Regions from separate parts of the Streptomyces sp. NPDC032198 genome, predicted to be linked through region 2. Evidence: riboswitches for the same ligand, from Rfam matches in the RefSeq annotation. Region 2 holds a riboswitch; each other region holds the start of a gene.
The links. Region 2 has a riboswitch for thiamine pyrophosphate ahead of thiO (glycine oxidase ThiO). Riboswitches for the same ligand answer to the same signal wherever they lie in the genome.

Region 1 (4,188 bases), on a different contig from region 2:
GCTACTCCCTGCGGCTGAACGCTTGCAGAATGAGATCGGAAGGCTACTGGGGACACTTGCCTTCTCTATCAGCATCTGAAAACTCACTCCTTGTGATCTGATGTGTACGTTAAGCAAGATGCCATGAGTGTCAGGGAGTTGGTTCCTGGCCAGTCGAGCTTTAGCGACGGGGTAGGCGGACGATGCGCGAGTCGGTCCAGGCAGAGGTCATGATGAGCTTCCTCGTTTCCGAGGAGCTGTCGTTTCGCATCCCGGTGGAGCTGCGTTATGAGACCGGCGATCCCTACGCCGTCCGGCTGACCTTCCATCTCCCCGGAGACGCACCCGTGACCTGGGCCTTCGGGCGGGAGCTGCTGGTCGACGGGGTGGGCGGGGCGTGCGGTGACGGGGATGTGCACATCGCCCCCACCGATCCCGAGCTGCTCGACGATGTACTGATCCGGCTTCAGGTCGGTGCGGATCAGGCGCTGTTCCGGGCGGGGATCCCACCGCTCCTCGCCTTCTTGGACCGTACGGACAAGCTGGTTCCGCTGGGGCAGGAGCGGGCGCTCGCCGACTTCGAGACGCACCTGGACGAAGCGCTGGACCGGATCCTCGCCGAGGAGCAGAGCGCGGGCTGACTCCGCGAACCAAGGGGCGCAGCCGTACGGCAGATTGGTGCATTTCGTGGCATCGGCCGCGTAAGCCTTGCGGCGCCGGGCCGCGCGAGCCTCAGGCCTTGCGGCGTCGGCCTTTTCCGCCGCGGCTCTGCTTGGGTGCGGGCAGGACGGGGGTGGCGGGGGCGGCGGGAGTGGCACCGCCTCCGGGGTGGGCCGCGCCTCCAGCGTTGCTCGCGCCTCCCGGGTGGCTCGCGCCTCCCGGGCGGGCCGCGCTTCCCGTGTGGCCCGTGGGAGTCGAGCGGTCGGCCGAGACCACCAGGGCCGCGAGCGCGGTCGTCACCGGTACGGAGGCGACCAGGCCGATCGAGCCGACCAGGGTGCGCACGATCTCCTCGGCCACCAGCTCGCTGTTGGCCACCGTGCCCACGCTGCTCTGGGCGATCGAGAAGAGCAGCAGCAGGGGCAGCGCGGCACCCGCGTAGGCCAGGACCAGGGTGTTGACGACCGAGGCGATGTGGTCGCGGCCGATGCGGATGGCGGCGCCGTACAGACCGCGCCAGCCCATCGTGGGGTTGGCCTGGTGCAGTTCCCAGACCGCGGACGTCTGCGTCACCGTCACGTCGTCGAGTACGCCGAGCGAGCCGATGATGACGCCGGCGAGCAGCAGACCGCTCATGTCGATGGACGGATACAGGCCGTGGATCAGGCCGGTGTTGTCGTCCGTGTTGCCCGTCAGCGAGGCCCAGCCGATGAAGAGCGAGCCGAGGAGGCCGATGAGGAGCAGGGAGATCAGCGTGCCGAGGACCGCGACCGAGGTACGCGCCGTGAGGCCATGGCACAGATAGAGCGCGATCAGCATGATGGCGCTGGCCCCGATCACCGCCACGACCAGCGGGTTCGAGCCCTGCAGGATCGCGGGCAGGATGAAGAACGTCAGGACCAGGAAGCTCAACGCCAGCGCCACCAGGGCCATGACGCCGCGCATTCGTCCCACCACGACCACGGCGAGTGCGAAGATCCCGGCGAGCAGCGCCATGGGGAGCTTCCGGTTCACGTCGGTGACCGAGTACTGCAACGCCTCGGGGGCCGTGGGCTCGTAGGCGACCACCACCTCCTGGCCCTGGCGCAACTGCCGCGGTGAGTCCGGCTGGACGATCTCGGTGAACGTGCGGCCCTTGTCCTTTCCGCTGGTCACCTCGATCGTCGCCTTCTTGCAGACGCCCTTCGCGCGGGACTGCGCGGACTGCTCCTCGGCGGTGGAGGTGTCGCCGTTGGGCGGAGTCTGGGAGGCGTTCACCTCACTGCAGGGGAGCTCTTTCAGCTTCGCCACCGTGGCTGACTGGGTCTGCCGGTCGAAGCCGACTCCGGTGCGTTCGTGGGACGGTGCGCCCCCTGGCCAGAACACCGCGAGCCCCACGACCACCGCCGCGGCGAAAGGAATCAGCACGGCGGCGATGACCTTGCGCAGATGCTTGGAGACGGGGGCGGCCGGGCCATGGCTGTGGGAGTGCCCGTGCGAGTCGTGCGGCACGTTCGGGGCGGGCGGCTGGGACGGCGGCTGTGTGGTGGTCACTGCCCGATCATCGCAAGAACGGAGGGGGCCCTCTGTTCAGCGCGCCCGACGGGACGCTAGCGTGGAGGCACCTTTGCAAACGCGGGAGCTCGGAGCACCGGGCTGAGAGGGCGCTGACCTCCGTACGAAACGGTATGAACCGTACGGAATCCGCTGCGTCGACCGCCGAACCTGTTACCGGGTAATGCCGGCGTAGGGAGTAGGTCTCATGACCACAGCGGACGCACGCACGCCTGCCTCCAGCAGCGACGAGAACGGCGAGAACGGCGAGAACGTAGGAAACGCCGAGCACACCGTCGCGGCCGAGGCCGGGAAGTCCATCGGCTGGCACAAGGCGTATGTCGAGGGTTCACGCCCCGACCTGCGGGTGCCGGTCCGACAGGTGCACCTCACCAACGGCAAGGCCGTGACCTTGTACGACACTTCGGGGCCGTACACCGACGAGTCCATCGACACCGACGTCCGCAGGGGCCTCGCGCCCCTGCGCGAGAACTGGATCATCGCCCGCGGCGACACCGAGGAGTACGTGGGCCGCCCGCCCCGTCCCGAGGACGACGGCATCAAGCACACCTCGCCGCGCGGTGGCCTGAAGAACCTCGACGCGGTCTTCCCCGGCCGCCCGCGCCAGCCCCGCCGGGGCCGCGGCGGCCAGGCGGTGACGCAGCTCGCGTACGCCCGCCGTGGCGAGATCACGCCCGAGATGGAGTTCATCGGGATCCGCGAGAACCTCGACCCCGAGGTCGTGCGCGCGGAGGTCGCCGCGGGCCGCGCGGTGATCCCCGCCAACGTCAATCACCCGGAGATCGAGCCGATGATCATCGGCAAGAAGTTCCTGGTGAAGGTCAACGCCAACATCGGCAACTCCGCGGTCACCTCCTCCATCGAGGAGGAGGTGGACAAGATGACCTGGGCGACCAAGTGGGGCGCCGACACGGTCATGGACCTGTCCACCGGGCGCAACATCCACACGACCCGCGAGTGGGTCCTGCGCAACTCCCCCGTGCCCATCGGCACCGTGCCGCTCTACCAGGCCCTGGAGAAGGTCGACGGCCAGGCCGAGGCGCTGACCTGGGAGATCTACAAGGACACGGTCATCGAGCAGGCCGAACAGGGCGTGGACTACATGACGGTGCACGCGGGCGTGCGCCTTCCGTACGTCCCGCTGACCGCCAACCGCAAGACCGGCATCGTCTCGCGCGGCGGTTCGATCATGGCGGCCTGGTGCCTCGCGCACCACAAGGAGAGCTTCCTCTACGAGAACTTCGAGGAGCTCTGCGAGATTCTCGCGGCGTACGACGTGACGTACTCGCTCGGCGACGGTCTGCGCCCCGGGTCGATCGCGGACGCCAACGACGAGGCGCAGTTCGCCGAGCTGCGCACGCTCGGGGAACTCAACACGATCGCCAAGCGTCATCACGTACAGACCATGATCGAGGGCCCGGGCCACGTCCCGATGCACAAGATCAAGGAGAACATCGACCTTCAGCAGGAGATCTGCGAGGAGGCGCCGTTCTACACGCTCGGCCCGCTGACCACGGACATCGCGCCCGCGTACGACCACATCACCTCCGGCATCGGCGCCGCGATGATCGGCTGGTGGGGCACGGCGATGCTCTGCTACGTCACGCCCAAGGAGCACCTCGGCCTGCCCAACCGCGACGACGTGAAGACCGGCGTCATCACGTACAAGATCGCGGCCCACGCGGCGGACCTCGCCAAGGGGCACCCGGGCGCGCAGGACTGGGACGACGCGCTCTCGGACGCACGCTTCGAGTTCCGCTGGGAGGACCAGTTCAACCTGGCCCTCGACCCGGTCACGGCGCGGGAGTTCCACGACGAGACGCTGCCCGCGGAGCCCGCGAAGACGGCGCATTTCTGCTCGATGTGCGGTCCGAAGTTCTGCAGCATGAAGATTAGCCACAGCATCACAGAGCAGTTCGGCGGTACTGCGGCTGCGGACGCGACGGCTGAGGAGGTCGCGGCGGGGATGCTCCAGAAGTCGAAGGAGTTCGCCGC
Region 2 (4,188 bases):
GCATCCCGCGACGTACTCCATCGCGAGATAGACGTACGCACCGTCGGCGCCCTGGTCGTACACCCCCACCACGTTCGGGTGCGAGAGCCGGGCGATCGACTTCGCCTCGCGGATGAAGCGCTCGACGAATGAGACGTCGGCGGCCAGCGTCGGGTGCATCACCTTGAGCGCGAGCACGCGGTCGAGGCGGGTGTCCACGGCCCGGTAGACCGTGGCCATCCCGCCGACCGCGATCCGCCCGTCCACGCGGTAGCGGCCGTCGAGCACCTGCCCGACGAGCGGGTCCTGAAGGGTCGTGTCCACGCAGGGAGTCTACGAGCCACCGCTGACACCGTTGCCCGCCCGGTCGGACTCGGGCCCCGACTGCAGCCGAGCTGTAACAGGGGCGGGACGCTCAGAACGCGGGCCGCTCCGGGTCGAGCCGGGCCATTCCCTCCACGGGCGAGGACGCCTCGGCGAAGTGGCGCCGGGGAATGCGCCCCGCACGGTACGCGAGCCGTCCGGCCTCGACGCCGTGCCGCATGCCCTCGGCCATCAGGACCGGTTCCTGCGCCCGGGTAACAGCGGAGGCGAGCATCACACCCGCGCACCCCAGTTCCATCGCGAGCGCCGCGTCGGACGCCGTGCCCGCCCCCGCGTCCAGGATCACCGGCACGCCCGCGCGCTCGACGATCAGCTGGAAGTTGTGCGGGTTGCGGATGCCGAGCCCCGAGCCGATGGGGGAGCCCAGCGGCATGATCGCCGCGCAGCCCACGTCCTCCAGCTTCCGGGCAAGCACCGGGTCGTCGTTCGTGTACGGGAGGACCGTGAAGCCGTCGTCGACGAGGGTCTCGGCGGCGTCGATGAGCTCGATCGGGTCGGGAAGCAGCGTGCGCTCGTCCGCGATGACCTCCAGCTTGACCAGGTCGGTGCCGAGCGCCTCCCGCGCGAGCCGGGCGGTCAGGACGGCCTCGCCCGCGGTGAAGCAGCCCGCCGTGTTCGGCAGCACACGGATGCCGAGGCGGTCCAGGACGGAGAGCACGGAGCCCTGCACGCCGGGATCGAGGCGGCGCATCGCGACCGTCGTCAGCTCCGTCCCGGAGGCGACGAGGGAGCGTTCCAGGACGTCGAGGCTCGGCGCACCGCCCGTACCCATGATCAGTCGGGAGGAAAGGGTGAGCCCGCCGATGGCGAAGGGATCGTCTGCCATGTCGGTTCAGCCTCCTTGTACGGCTGTGAGGACCTCGACGCGGTCGCCGTCATTGAGCGGGGTGTCAGACCAGCGCGTGCGCGGGACGACGGTTTCGTTGAGGGCGGCGGCGACGCCGGACGGGGCCGTGGTCAGGGTGGCGACGAGGGCGTCGAGCGTGGTGCCCGCGGCAACGTCGCGTGCTTCTCCGTTGACGGAGACGGCTGTCACTGCTGGGAGGGTCATGCGGGCTGCTCCATGAAGCGCTGCGTGCGGGGGGTGCCGGCGAAGCGCAGAGGGGTGAACCCCCGCGCCTCGTCGGGCAGTTCGCCGGTGGTCAGGGCGTGCGCCATGACGTCACCGGTGACGGGCGTCAGAAGGACGCCGTTGCGGTAGTGCCCGGTGGCCAGCTGGAGGCCGGGGAGCGCGGTCGGGCCGAGCAGCGGCGCGTTGTCGGGGGAGCCGGGGCGCAGGCCCGCGCGGGTCTCCGTCAGCGGCAGTTCCGTGATGCCGGGTACGAGCTCGTGGGCGTCCCGCAGCAGCTCGTACACGCCGCCCGCCGTGACCGTCGTGTCCCAGCCGAGTTCCTCGCTGGTCGCGCCGACGACGAGCTCGCCGTTCTCGCGCGGCACCAGGTAGACGTGGCTGCCACGCACCACGGCGCGCACGGTGCGGCTCAGGAACGGCGCGTACCGCTGCGGCACCGTGAGCCGCAGCACCTGCCCCTTCACGGGGCGTACTGGCGGCAGGACACCCTCGGGGACGCCGGAGAGGCGTCCGCTGAGGCTGCCCGCGGCGAGCACGGTCTGACCGGCCTCCAGGGCGGTGCCGTCGGCGAGGACGACTCCGGTGGCCCGGTCCCGTACGACCGAGAGACGGTCCACCCACGCGTGGTGGAAGGCCACGCCCGCCCGCTCGCAGGCCACCAGGAGCGCCGCGGCGAGCCTGCGCGGGTCGATCTGGTGGTCGCCGTCGACGCGCAGTCCGCCCCGGACCCCCGGTGCGAGCATCGGTTCGAGGCGGCGGCACTCGCGCCCGCTCAGCCACTCCGAGGCGAGCCCCGACTGCTGCTGAAGGGCGTGCAGCTCCCGCAGATGGGCACGGTCGTCGGAGTCGAGCGCCACGGCGAGCGTGCCGCACGCGCGGTAGCCGAGATCGCGGCCGCTCGCCTCGGTCAGCTCGGCCGCGAACTCGGGATAGCGCTGCGCGGAGGCCAGATTCAGGCCGAGCAGCGTCTGCTCCCCGTAGTGCAGCTCGGTGACGGCGGCCAGCATGCCCGCGGCGACCTGCGCCGCGCCGCCGCCGGGCTCGGGGTCCACGACCGCGGCGGACAGGCCGCGCTGGGCCGCCCGCCAGGCCGTGACCAGGCCGATGATGCCGCCCCCGACGACAAGGACGTCGGTCGTCTCTCGGGGTGGTGTACGTGGATGCATGGGCGTCCAGCCCCTCCCTTCGCCGGCATGACCCGGATCAGGTTCGTACGGTCGGAGGCCGTCCAGCCTCCCTCTCAGCCCGGTGCGTCCGGGCTCCCGCGAGTGCTCTGCACGGCAACCTTAGCCTTTGGTGTCCCGGGGTAGGTAGGGCAGCTGTGCGGTCAGGAGCAGTGACGGTGTGTCAGAGATCTCCTCGCGGGGCCCTGAGACGCGCGTCGCCCGCCGCCCTAGAGTGATCGGGTGAGTGAGCAGCGGAGGCAGGAAGAGCGCCGGGTCGTCATCGTCGGTGCGGGGATGGCCGGGGTGCAGACCGCCGTGGCCCTGCGCGAGCAGGGGTTCGCCGGGGCGGTCACCCTGATCGGCGCGGAGCCCCATCAGCCGTACGACAGGCCGCCGTTGTCCAAGGCCGTGCTGCTCGGCAAGGCGGAGGGCTCCGCCTTCGACATCGACTTCGAGGCGCTCGGCATCGAGCTGAGCCTGGGCCACGAGGTCACGGGCGTCCGCCCCGCGGACCACGCACTGGACACCGCGTCGGGCCCGGTGCCCTACGACGCCCTCGTCATCGCCACCGGCGCCCGGCCCATCCTGCTGCCCGGCGTCTCCGGGGTCCCCGGCGTCCATCTGCTGCGCACCCTCGACGACGCCGAGCGGCTGCGGCCCGTGCTCGCCGAACAGCACCGCATCGTGGTCGTCGGCGCCGGCTGGATCGGCGCCGAGTTCGCGACCGCCGCACGCGAGGCGGGCTGCTCGGTCACTGTCGTCGAGGCCGCCGCGCGACCGCTGGCCGGGGCGCTGCCCGCGGAGGTCGCGGCGCCGATGACGTCCTGGTACGCCGACTCCGGAGCCGAGCTGCGCACCCACGCGCGCGTGGACCGCGTCGAGCCCGGCAGCGTCCTCCTGGACGACGGCACCCGGCTGCCCGCGGACGCGGTCGTCGTCGGTATCGGCGCACGCCCCGCCACGGACTGGCTCGCGGACTCCGGCATCACCCTGGGCGCCCACCGTGAGGTCCTCGCCGACGACCACCTGCGGACGTCGGAACCCGATGTGTACGCGGTCGGCGACTGCTCCTCCTTCCCTTCGGGAAGGTATGGCGAGCGCCTGCTCGTCCACCACTGGGACAACGCCCTCCAGGGCCCGCGCACGGTCGCGGCGAACATCATCGGCGAGACCCCTTCGGCGTACGACCCGGTCCCGTACTTCTGGTCCGAGCAGTTCGGCCGCTTCGTCCAGTACGCCGGTCATCACGCGTCCGCCGACGAGCTGGTGTGGCGCGGCGACCCCTCGGGGGCGGCCTGGAGCGTGTGCTGGCTCCGGCGGGGCGCCCTGGTCGCCCTCCTCGCGGTGGGCCGCCCCAGGGACCTGGCACAGGGCCGCAAGCTGATCGAGGCGGGCGCCCGCCTGTCCGCCGAGCTGGCGTCGGACCCCGCCGTACCGCTCAAGAAGGCAGTGCTGCCCTAAGCGCTGCCGGGACCGCTGCCGGGACCGCTGCCGGGACCGAGGGGGACCCGCTGCCCGGCCGCTGTCGGTGCCCGGAGCTAGGCTTGTCCCCGTGACCGAGATTGACGCAAAGACTGATGCTCTCGT
Region 3 (4,188 bases), on a different contig from region 2:
ATGGCGGCGTCGGCCAGCATTCCGATCTTGACGGCGTCCACCCGGACGTCGGCGAACAGCGTGTCGAGCTGCTCGGTGACGAACGCCGCAGGCACGGCATGGATGCCGGTGACGCCCTGGGTGTTCTGTGCGGTCAGGGCGGTCAGGACTGCTGTTCCGTAGGCGCCGTTGGCGGAGAACGCCTTCAGGTCGGCCTGGATGCCGGCGCCGCCGGAGGGGTCGCTGGCGGCGATGCTGAGGGCGATGGGCGGGCTGGTCACGCGGGGACCTCCTGGCGCAGGGTGCGGATGAGGGAGTGCGCTGCGGCCTCGGGGTCGGACTGTCCGCAGACCGCGCTGACGACAGCGAGCCCGGCCGCACCGCTTGCCCTGACCGCGGCGGCCTCGGATGCGCCGATCCCGCCGATGGCCACGCATGGCAGCGGGCTCTCCTGGACGATCCGGGCCAGGCCTCCCAGGCCGAGCGGGGCGTCCGCGTCTGGCTTGGTGGACTGCGGGAACACCGGACCGACACCGAGGTGGTCGACGGCATCCGGTACGTGCGCCAGCTGCCCGGGACGGCTGACGGACAGGCCGATGTAGGCATGGGGGCCGAGCCGCTGCCGGGCGGTCGTGGGGGAGAGGTCCCGCTGCCCCAGGTGGACGCCGTCCGCGTCCAACCAGACCGCCACATCCAGACGATCATTGACGATCAAGGGGACACCGGTGCCGGCGAGTTCGGCCTGGATCCTCCGGCCCAGCGCGCACAGCGTGCGGGCGTCCGCGTCCGGATCGCGCAACTGGACAGCGGTCACACCGCCCTTGACGGCGGCCGCCACTGTGGCCGCGACACCACGGTCGCCGCAGAGCCGGGTGTCGGTGACGAGATACAGGGATAGGTCAAGTGGTGGTCGCATGGGTTGCTCCTTGGGGTCTCCCGGCCGGGGAAGGGCGGGGGAAACGCATCGGGAGGTGCAGGGAAAGGCAGGGCCCTGACGTGCAGGAACCTTGAGTTGTCCGCAGGGGCGAGGGTGTGCGTCTGCGGGGTCTGACGCACTTGGTGGTGGGGTCGCACCCCAGGTCGGCGGAGGCTGTTCAGCAGGTGGCGTTCGGCCGACCGCTCGCTGCCAACCCGGCAACACCGCTGCGCTCAGCGCAGGTTGAGAGCCTCGGCGAGCCGGTCCGGGCTGAGCTCGTACAGTGCATCGATCAGTGCGACCGCGAACGTGCCGGGCCCCGTCGAGCGCGTGGCGGCACTCTCCGCGGCCACGGTGAGCAGGCCCGACGCGGCAGTGGCGGCCAGCAGTGCATCGCCCGTGACGGCCGTGCAAGCAGCCACCAGGGCGCCCAGTGAGCAGCCGGTACCCGTCACCCGTTGCAGCAGCGGGTGACCATTGGCCACACGCACCACGCGCGTCCCGTCCGTAAGGACGTCCTCCGGACCGCTCACAGCGACCGCGCAGCCGTAGCGCCGGCCCAGCCCGCCGGCCGCGTCCAGCGCCGCCTCGGGGGCGTCCGTGCTGTCCACGCCGCGCCCGCCCGTGCCGCCGCTGTCCAGGGCCAGGATCTCGGAAGCATTGCCGCGAATGACCGCTGGAGGCGCGATCTCCAGGAGTTCGCGGGCCAGGCCGGTGCGCCAGGGCAGCGCGCCGACCGCCACCGGGTCGAGCACCCACGGGCGCCCGGCCCCGGCCGCTTCTTTGACCGCGACGCGCATCGCCTCGGCCGTCGCGGACGTGACCGTCCCCAGGTTGATCAGGACGCCCCCGGCCACCCGGGCCAGTGCTCCGGCCTCCTGCGGGCTGTGCACCATCGCGGGGGAGGCCCCCGCCGCGAGCAGCACGTTCGCGGTGAACTGCGACACCACGACGTTGGTCAGGCAGTGCACAAGGGGTGCGGAGCTCCGCAGCGACGCGATCACGTCCGCCACGGCATCACGGGAAACGGCAGGGCCGTTCTGGGCAGGTACGGAGGCAGCATCCATCGTCAACACTCTTCCTACGCCGGCATTACCCGGTCCAGGTTCATGCGGTCGGCGGAAAGGGGAGCAAGTCCCGTCCGCCCTCTCAGCCCGGCTACTCCCGAGCTCCCGCGGTGGTCACCACGCAATGTACCTCCCCCGGGAACGGGAGTTCGCACTCGGGGCACCGCACGGCAGGACACGGCTCTGCCGGAGGAACTGACAAGGCCGCCGCCCTGGTGCACACTCTGGGCGCAGACTCGTAGCCCGTGTCGTATTGCTCGCCGGGCGGGAGGTCCGTGACGAGGTCTCTGAGGCTGTGCAGTGCGTCGGTGAATCCCGCGACCACCTGACCGATGCGATCCTGCATAGCTCCAGATTTCGTCAACCCGTCAACCTTTGCAATGGGAGATCTCTCCAAGCTCGGCGGTTGGCCCACCGGGCTTCACGTCTCGGCACGGCGGAACTTATGGTTTGTGGGTTACCCAGAGCAGTTCCGCCGGCCAGCGGTGTGCCCAGTCGGGAGGGTCGGTTTCGTTGTAGCCGTTGGGTGTTCCGAGTTCGGGCCGCGGCTCGATGAGGTCGTCGATGATGAGACCCGCGCCGCGCAGGACCTTGACCCAGTCGCCGTAGGTGAGCTGATAGCTGGTCGCGCCGTCGTCTTCGGCGATGGCGCTCAGCCCGAAGTAGTCCTTCTGCAGCGTCGTGGTCACGCGGCTGGCGGCTTCGTCGTAGCAAGCTTCGAACCAAGGGCTGGCGACGTTGAACACCAGGCGCCCGCCTCGGCCCAAGACGCGTGCGGCCTGCGGGACGGCCAGGTGCGGGGGCGCCCAGCTGAGCCCACCGAAGTCGCAGAACACCAGGTCGAAGCTGTCGGCGGCGAAGGGGAGTTGTTCGGCGGCGCCTTGCACCAGCGGGTAGCGGACGGCTCCCATCGCGCGGGCCGCTGCGGCGAGTTGGGCTTCGGACAGGTCGATCCCGACCACGGAGGCACCCTCGGCGGCGAGCGCCCTGGACCACTGGCCGGCGCCACAGCCGAGTTCGAGGACGCGCTTGCCGGTGACGTCGCCCAGGGCGTGCAGGTGCGCGTCGGGGATGGAGTACATGCCCCACAGCCGGGGTGTGGCGCCGATTTGCGGGTCGTGCTCGTGCTGGTAGGCGCTGCTGATCTGGTTCCAGAGCCGCCGGTTGGCGGGGATGCTGTCCACGCGCCGACTCCAGCACTGCCTGCCGGGGGCGGTCAACACGATTATGGCACTGGGCGGCCCTCGCCTCGGTTGCTTCCCCGGCGCTTTGCCGACGGCGAGCAGATCATGCGTGTGCCCCTCGACGGTGGTGAGCGTCGGTCGGTTGGTATCGCCGACGTGACGGTCCATCGCAACTTCTACTCGATAGTGGACAAGAACGGTCAGCTCGAAGACACCGTGGAGGTTCCAGGGCCCGGCGGGCGGGGAGCTGGCAGGTCCAGCCGTGCCGTTTGAGCAGGGCCGCGACGCCCTGGGCGGCTCGGCGCATCGGTGACCCCGGTGGCCCTCGTCGTCGGAGCGTCACCGCGCAGCGGTCAGCGGTCACGGGTGAGCGCGGTGGCGAGTTGGGTGCGGGAGCGGATGCCGAGTTTGCGGTAGATGCGGCTCAGCACGGTTTCTACGGTCTTGACCGAGATGAACATCTGCTGGGCCGCTTCCTGGTTCGTCGCGCCGGTGCGCACGAGTTCGGCCAGATGCAACTCGTGTTCGGTCAGACGCTGGGGCGTCGGCGGAGCCGAGCTGCTGGGTGCGGAGGGATGGCCTGTCAGGTGGGTCAGGTGGTTGTTCGCGAGCGCGGTCCAGGGGCGTGCTTCGGCGTCCTCGAAGAGCGTACGAGCCCTTTCCCACGCCGTTCGCGCAGCGGCGGCACGCCGACGGCGGCGCTCGACACGGCCGCGCAGCAGGTGGGTGCGGCCCTCCTCGACGGGGAGGCCGAGCGCGGCGAAACCGTGGGCAGCGTCCGCCAGGAGTTCCGCGGCCTCTTCGACGGCGTCGGCACCGTCGAGGTAGCGGCACAGGCCTCGGGCGCGGGTCAGCGCTGCGCGCAGAGCGGCGTGCGCGGGGTGCGCTCCCACCCGTTCCTGCATGTGCTCCAGCAGACCGCGGGCCTCGTCCGTACGACCGCAGAGCGCGTACGCCTCCACCGCGTCCCCCTGCCAGCGCAGCACCGCCGGATCAGCGGCCCCCGAGCGCGACTCCAGCTCCGCGACCTCCGACAACGTCG
Region 4 (4,188 bases), on a different contig from region 2:
CGCCACCCCGGACGCGTCGACGAGCTTCAGCGCACTCTCCCGCCTGCGCACCGTCCACGCGTGCACGGCGAGGATCAAGCCCACCGCCACGAACTGAACGATCGTCAGGACGGCGGCCGTGGACAGGTCGAGGAGCTGGGCGGTCTGCCGGTAGATCTCGACCTCGAGGGTCGAGTACGCGGGCCCGCCGAGGATCTGCACCACACCGAACGAGGTGAAGGTGAACAGGAAGACCATGAGCGAGGCGGCGGCTACCGCGGGCCCGAGCGCGGGCAGCGTCACGGTCCGCCACGCGGTCCACCGCGAGGCGCCGAGCATCCGCGCGGCCTCTTCCTGGCGCGGGTCGAGCTGCGACCAGAGCCCGCCCACCGTCCGTACGACGACGGCGTAGTTGAAGAAGACGTGCGCGAGCAGGATCGCCCACACAGTCGTGTCGAGGCGCACGCCCCACATCTCGTCGAGCAGCCCGCCCCGGCCGAGCAGCGCGAGGAACGCGGTCCCGACGACGACCGTCGGCAGCACGAACGGCACCGTGACGACCGCCCGGAGCACCTGCTTGCCCCTGAACTCGAAGCGCGCGAAGACATACGCGCCGGGGAGCGCGATCAGCAGCGTGAGCGCGGTCGACGCGAGCGCCTGCCAGGTGGTGAACCACAGCACGTGCCGGACGTCGGACTGCCCGACGACCTCCGCGATCCGCCCGAACTGCCACGCCCCGCCCACCTTCAAGCCGCGCGCGACGATCGCGGCGACCGGATAGGCGAAGAAGACCGCGAAGAACGCGACGGGCACGGCCATCAGACCGAGCCGCGCCGCGCCCCCGCGCGAGCGCCCCTTACGGGAAGCGCTCCCCTTAGGGGATCCGCTTACTTCAGTACGAGCGAGGTCCACGACTTGACCCACTGATCACGGTTGTCGGCGATCTTCTTCGGGTCCATGGTCTCCGGGTCGTCGACCTTCACGCCGTGCTTGACGAACAGCTCGGGCAGCTCGGTCTTCTCCCGCACCGGGTTCACGAACATGTTCAGCGGCATGTCCTTCTGGAACTCGGCGCCGATCAGGAAGTCGAGCAGCGCCTTGCCGCCCTTCTCGTTCTTGGCGTTGCTGAGCAGACCCGCGTACTCGACCTGCCGGAAGCAGGTGCCGGTCGCGACGCCGGTCGGCGCCTGCTTGGGCTGCGGCTTGGCGTAGAGCACCTCGACGGGCGGCGACGAGGCGTACGAGACGACGAGCGGCCGGTCGCCCTTGGCCTTCTTGCCGCCGGCGGACCCGGAGAACTCTTCGTTGTAGGCCTGCTCCCAGCCGTCGACGACCTTGACGCCGTTGGCCTTGAGCTTCTTCCAGTAGCCCTGCCAGCCGTCGTCGCCGTACTGCGCGGCGCTGCCGAGCAGGAATCCGAGGCCGGGCGAGGAGGTCGAGGCGTTCTCGGTGACCAACAGGTCCTTGTAGGCGGGCTTGGTCAGATCCGCGAAGGACTTCGGCGGCGCCAGCTTCTTGTCGGCGAAGTACTTCTTGTCGTAGTTGACGCAGATGTCGCCGCTGTCGACGGGCGTCACCCGGTGCTTGTCCCCGTCGACCCGGAACTCCGGCCCGACCTTCTCCGAGCCCTTGGCCTCGTACGACTGGAAGAGACCGTTGTCGAGCGCGCGCGAGAGCAGGGTGTTGTCGACGCCGAAGAAGACATCGCCCTGCGGGTTGTCCTTGGACAGGATCGCCTTGTTCACGGCCGCACCGGCGTCGCCGTCCTTCAGCACGTTGACCTTGTAGCCGGAGCTCTTCTCGAACGCCTTCAGTACGTCCTTGGAGACGTTGAAGGAGTCATGGCTGACGAGCGTGACGCTCTTGGAGTCGGCCTTGTCGCCGCTGTCCGACGAGCTGCCGCACGCGGAGAGCGCGACGAGCCCGATGCTCACCGCGACCGCGGTGACCGTGACCTTCTTGGTGGTGCTCACTGAGTTCATTCCTCCTGGAGTGACCAGGAAGAGACGCGGCCCTGCCCGCGGAACAGACCGGATCGGACCGGTCCGCGGGCAGGGCGCAACAGCTTGAGTGATGTCCGAACTTCCTACCCGGAATGACCCGGGCAAGGTTCAGAGGGTCTGCGGCCAACCTGTCCTTGGCTGCCGCACTCTCAGCGCTGTGGCGCTCCCCTGTCGGAATATGAAGATGTGTTCCGGCTATGAAGATGTGTTTCGGCCAGCCTATCGCCCGGCGGGCTAGCGCTCCGACGCGGCGAGCTGACCGCACGCCCCGTCGATCTCCTGGCCACGGGTGTCACGAACCGTGACGGGCACGCCATGGGCGGCGATGGCGTCCACGAAGGCCTTCTCGTCCTCGGGCCGCGAGGCCGTCCACTTCGACCCGGGCGTCGGGTTCAGCGGAATGAGGTTCACGTGCACGGGCTTGTTCTTCAGCAGCCGCCCGAGGCGGTCACCGCGCCAGGCCTGGTCGTTGATGTCGCGGATCAGCGCGTACTCGATGGAGAGGCGACGCCCCGACTTGGCGGCGTACTCCCACCCGGCGTCCATCACTTCACGCACGTTCCAGCGCGTGTTGACGGGTACGAGGGTGTCGCGGAGCTCGTCGTCGGGCGCGTGCAGCGAGATGGCGAGGCGGCACTTGAAGCCCTCGTCGGCGAACCGGTGGATGGCGGGCACCAGACCGACGGTCGACACGGTGATGCCACGCTGCGAGAGGCCCACACCGTCCGGCTCGGGATCGGTCAGCCTGCGAATCGCCCCGGTCACCCGGTTGTAGTTGGCAAGAGGCTCGCCCATCCCCATAAACACGATGTTGGAGAGCCGAGCGGGCCCTCCAGGGATCTCCCCGTCCCGCAGCGCGCGCATCCCGTCAACGATCTGGTGCACGATCTCGGCGGTCGACAGATTCCGGTCGAGCCCGGCCTGCCCGGTGGCACAGAACGGACAGTTCATCCCACACCCGGCCTGCGACGAGATGCACATCGTCACGCGGTCCGGATAGCGCATGAGCACGGACTCGACGAGCGTCCCGTCGAAGAGCCGCCACAGCGTCTTGCGCGTGGTGTCGTCGTCACAGCTGATGTGCCGCACCACGGACATCAGCTCGGGAAGCAGCGCCTCCTGAAGCTTCTGACGTGAACCGGCGGGAATGTCGGTCCACTGCTCCGGGTCGTGCGCGTACCGCGCGAAGTAGTGCTGCGAAAGCTGCTTGGCGCGAAACGGCTTCTCGCCGGCAGCGGCAACGGCTTCCTTGCGCTCGGCGGGCGTGAGGTCGGCGAGATGCCGCGGCGGCTTCTTGGCTCCGCGGGGCGCGACAAAGGTGAGTTCTCCGGGTACAGGCATGGTCCTTCCAGTGTCGCAGACGATGAGAGCCCTCCCCTGTCCACCCACGGCGGCGCTGAGAACCGGTCGGCCGAAGGTCTGTCATGTGCCTGACATAGATCACTAGAGTCTTCCCTGACAACATCAACTTCGCTGGAGGTAATCAGCACGTGTTGAATCAAACGGGGAAGGCGCTCTTGATCGGCGCCACCGCGGCGCTCGCCGTGACGACCGCGGCACCGGCCCACGCCGGGACCGGGGTCCGGGCCGCGGCGGTCAGCAAGCACCAGGAAGTGCGCTGCGTGAAGCAGAGCGGCAGGACCTGCGCTTACTCGGTCTCCTTCTTCTACTGGAACAAGAAGGGGTCCACCAAGCGTGGCCTGAACTACGTCCAGTCGGCCAGGTCTCCGTACAAGGCGGGTAAGGCCCGCTGGCTGTACAAGCAGCCGGGCGGCTCGACCCACGTCGGCAAGAGCTGGCGCAAGGCCCACTCGGTTCCGCACGGCAACGCCGCCGAGGTCGAGTGGGGCAAGGTCGGGACCACCACGGGGCCCAAGCTCCGCAAGGGCACGCTGGTCTGTGTGCAGTGGAAGAACCTCTCGCAGAAGGCGTGCCACAAGCTGAAGTAAGCGGCGTACGGCACACTGCGCGCGGCATGCGAAAAGGGGCTCGCCGTCCAGCTGGACGGCGAGCCCCTCACGTACACAAGCGCAGGTCAGCCGGACCCGACGAAGATGACCAGCAGCAGCCAGACCACCGGTGCGGTCGGCAGCAGTGAGTCGAGGCGGTCCATGATGCCGCCGTGTCCCGGCAGCAGCGTGCCCATGTCCTTGATGCCGAGGTCACGCTTGATCATCGACTCGCCCAGGTCCCCGAGCGTCGCGCT

Region 1: it holds a riboswitch for thiamine pyrophosphate, as region 2 does, so the genes downstream of both, thiC (phosphomethylpyrimidine synthase ThiC) here and thiO (glycine oxidase ThiO) in region 2, are expected to answer to the same signal.
Region 3: it holds a riboswitch for thiamine pyrophosphate, as region 2 does, so the genes downstream of both, thiM (hydroxyethylthiazole kinase) here and thiO (glycine oxidase ThiO) in region 2, are expected to answer to the same signal.
Region 4: it holds a riboswitch for thiamine pyrophosphate, as region 2 does, so the genes downstream of both, AB0E78_RS28205 (thiamine ABC transporter substrate-binding protein) here and thiO (glycine oxidase ThiO) in region 2, are expected to answer to the same signal.

The regions. Positions count from the first base shown of each region.
Region 1 is NZ_JBEZVL010000002.1:208,354-212,541, reverse strand. It holds gene AB0E78_RS06115 (IclR family transcriptional regulator C-terminal domain-containing protein) at 1-79, shown strand, start outside; gene AB0E78_RS06110 (SsgA family sporulation/cell division regulator) at 183-620, shown strand; gene AB0E78_RS06105 (YibE/F family protein) at 712-2,172, opposite strand; TPP riboswitch at 2,244-2,388, shown strand; gene thiC (phosphomethylpyrimidine synthase ThiC) at 2,381-4,188, shown strand, end outside.
Region 2 is NZ_JBEZVL010000001.1:416,495-420,682, reverse strand. It holds gene pknB (Stk1 family PASTA domain-containing Ser/Thr kinase) at 1-303, opposite strand, end outside; gene AB0E78_RS01975 (thiazole synthase) at 395-1,189, opposite strand; gene thiS (sulfur carrier protein ThiS) at 1,196-1,414, opposite strand; gene thiO (glycine oxidase ThiO) at 1,411-2,601, opposite strand; TPP riboswitch at 2,599-2,711, opposite strand; gene AB0E78_RS01960 (FAD-dependent oxidoreductase) at 2,896-4,062, shown strand; gene AB0E78_RS01955 (Rv2175c family DNA-binding protein) at 4,154-4,188, shown strand, end outside.
Region 3 is NZ_JBEZVL010000008.1:355,016-359,203, forward strand. It holds gene thiD (bifunctional hydroxymethylpyrimidine kinase/phosphomethylpyrimidine kinase) at 1-260, opposite strand, end outside; gene thiE (thiamine phosphate synthase) at 257-895, opposite strand; gene thiM (hydroxyethylthiazole kinase) at 1,129-1,908, opposite strand; TPP riboswitch at 1,956-2,081, opposite strand; gene AB0E78_RS23430 (class I SAM-dependent methyltransferase) at 2,406-3,146, opposite strand; gene AB0E78_RS23435 (helix-turn-helix transcriptional regulator) at 3,500-4,188, opposite strand, start outside.
Region 4 is NZ_JBEZVL010000011.1:90,958-95,145, forward strand. It holds gene AB0E78_RS28200 (iron ABC transporter permease) at 1-798, opposite strand, end outside; gene AB0E78_RS28205 (thiamine ABC transporter substrate-binding protein) at 867-1,961, opposite strand; TPP riboswitch at 2,045-2,162, opposite strand; gene rlmN (23S rRNA (adenine(2503)-C(2))-methyltransferase RlmN) at 2,217-3,323, opposite strand; gene AB0E78_RS28215 (hypothetical protein) at 3,473-3,931, shown strand; gene AB0E78_RS28220 (phosphatidate cytidylyltransferase) at 4,018-4,188, opposite strand, start outside.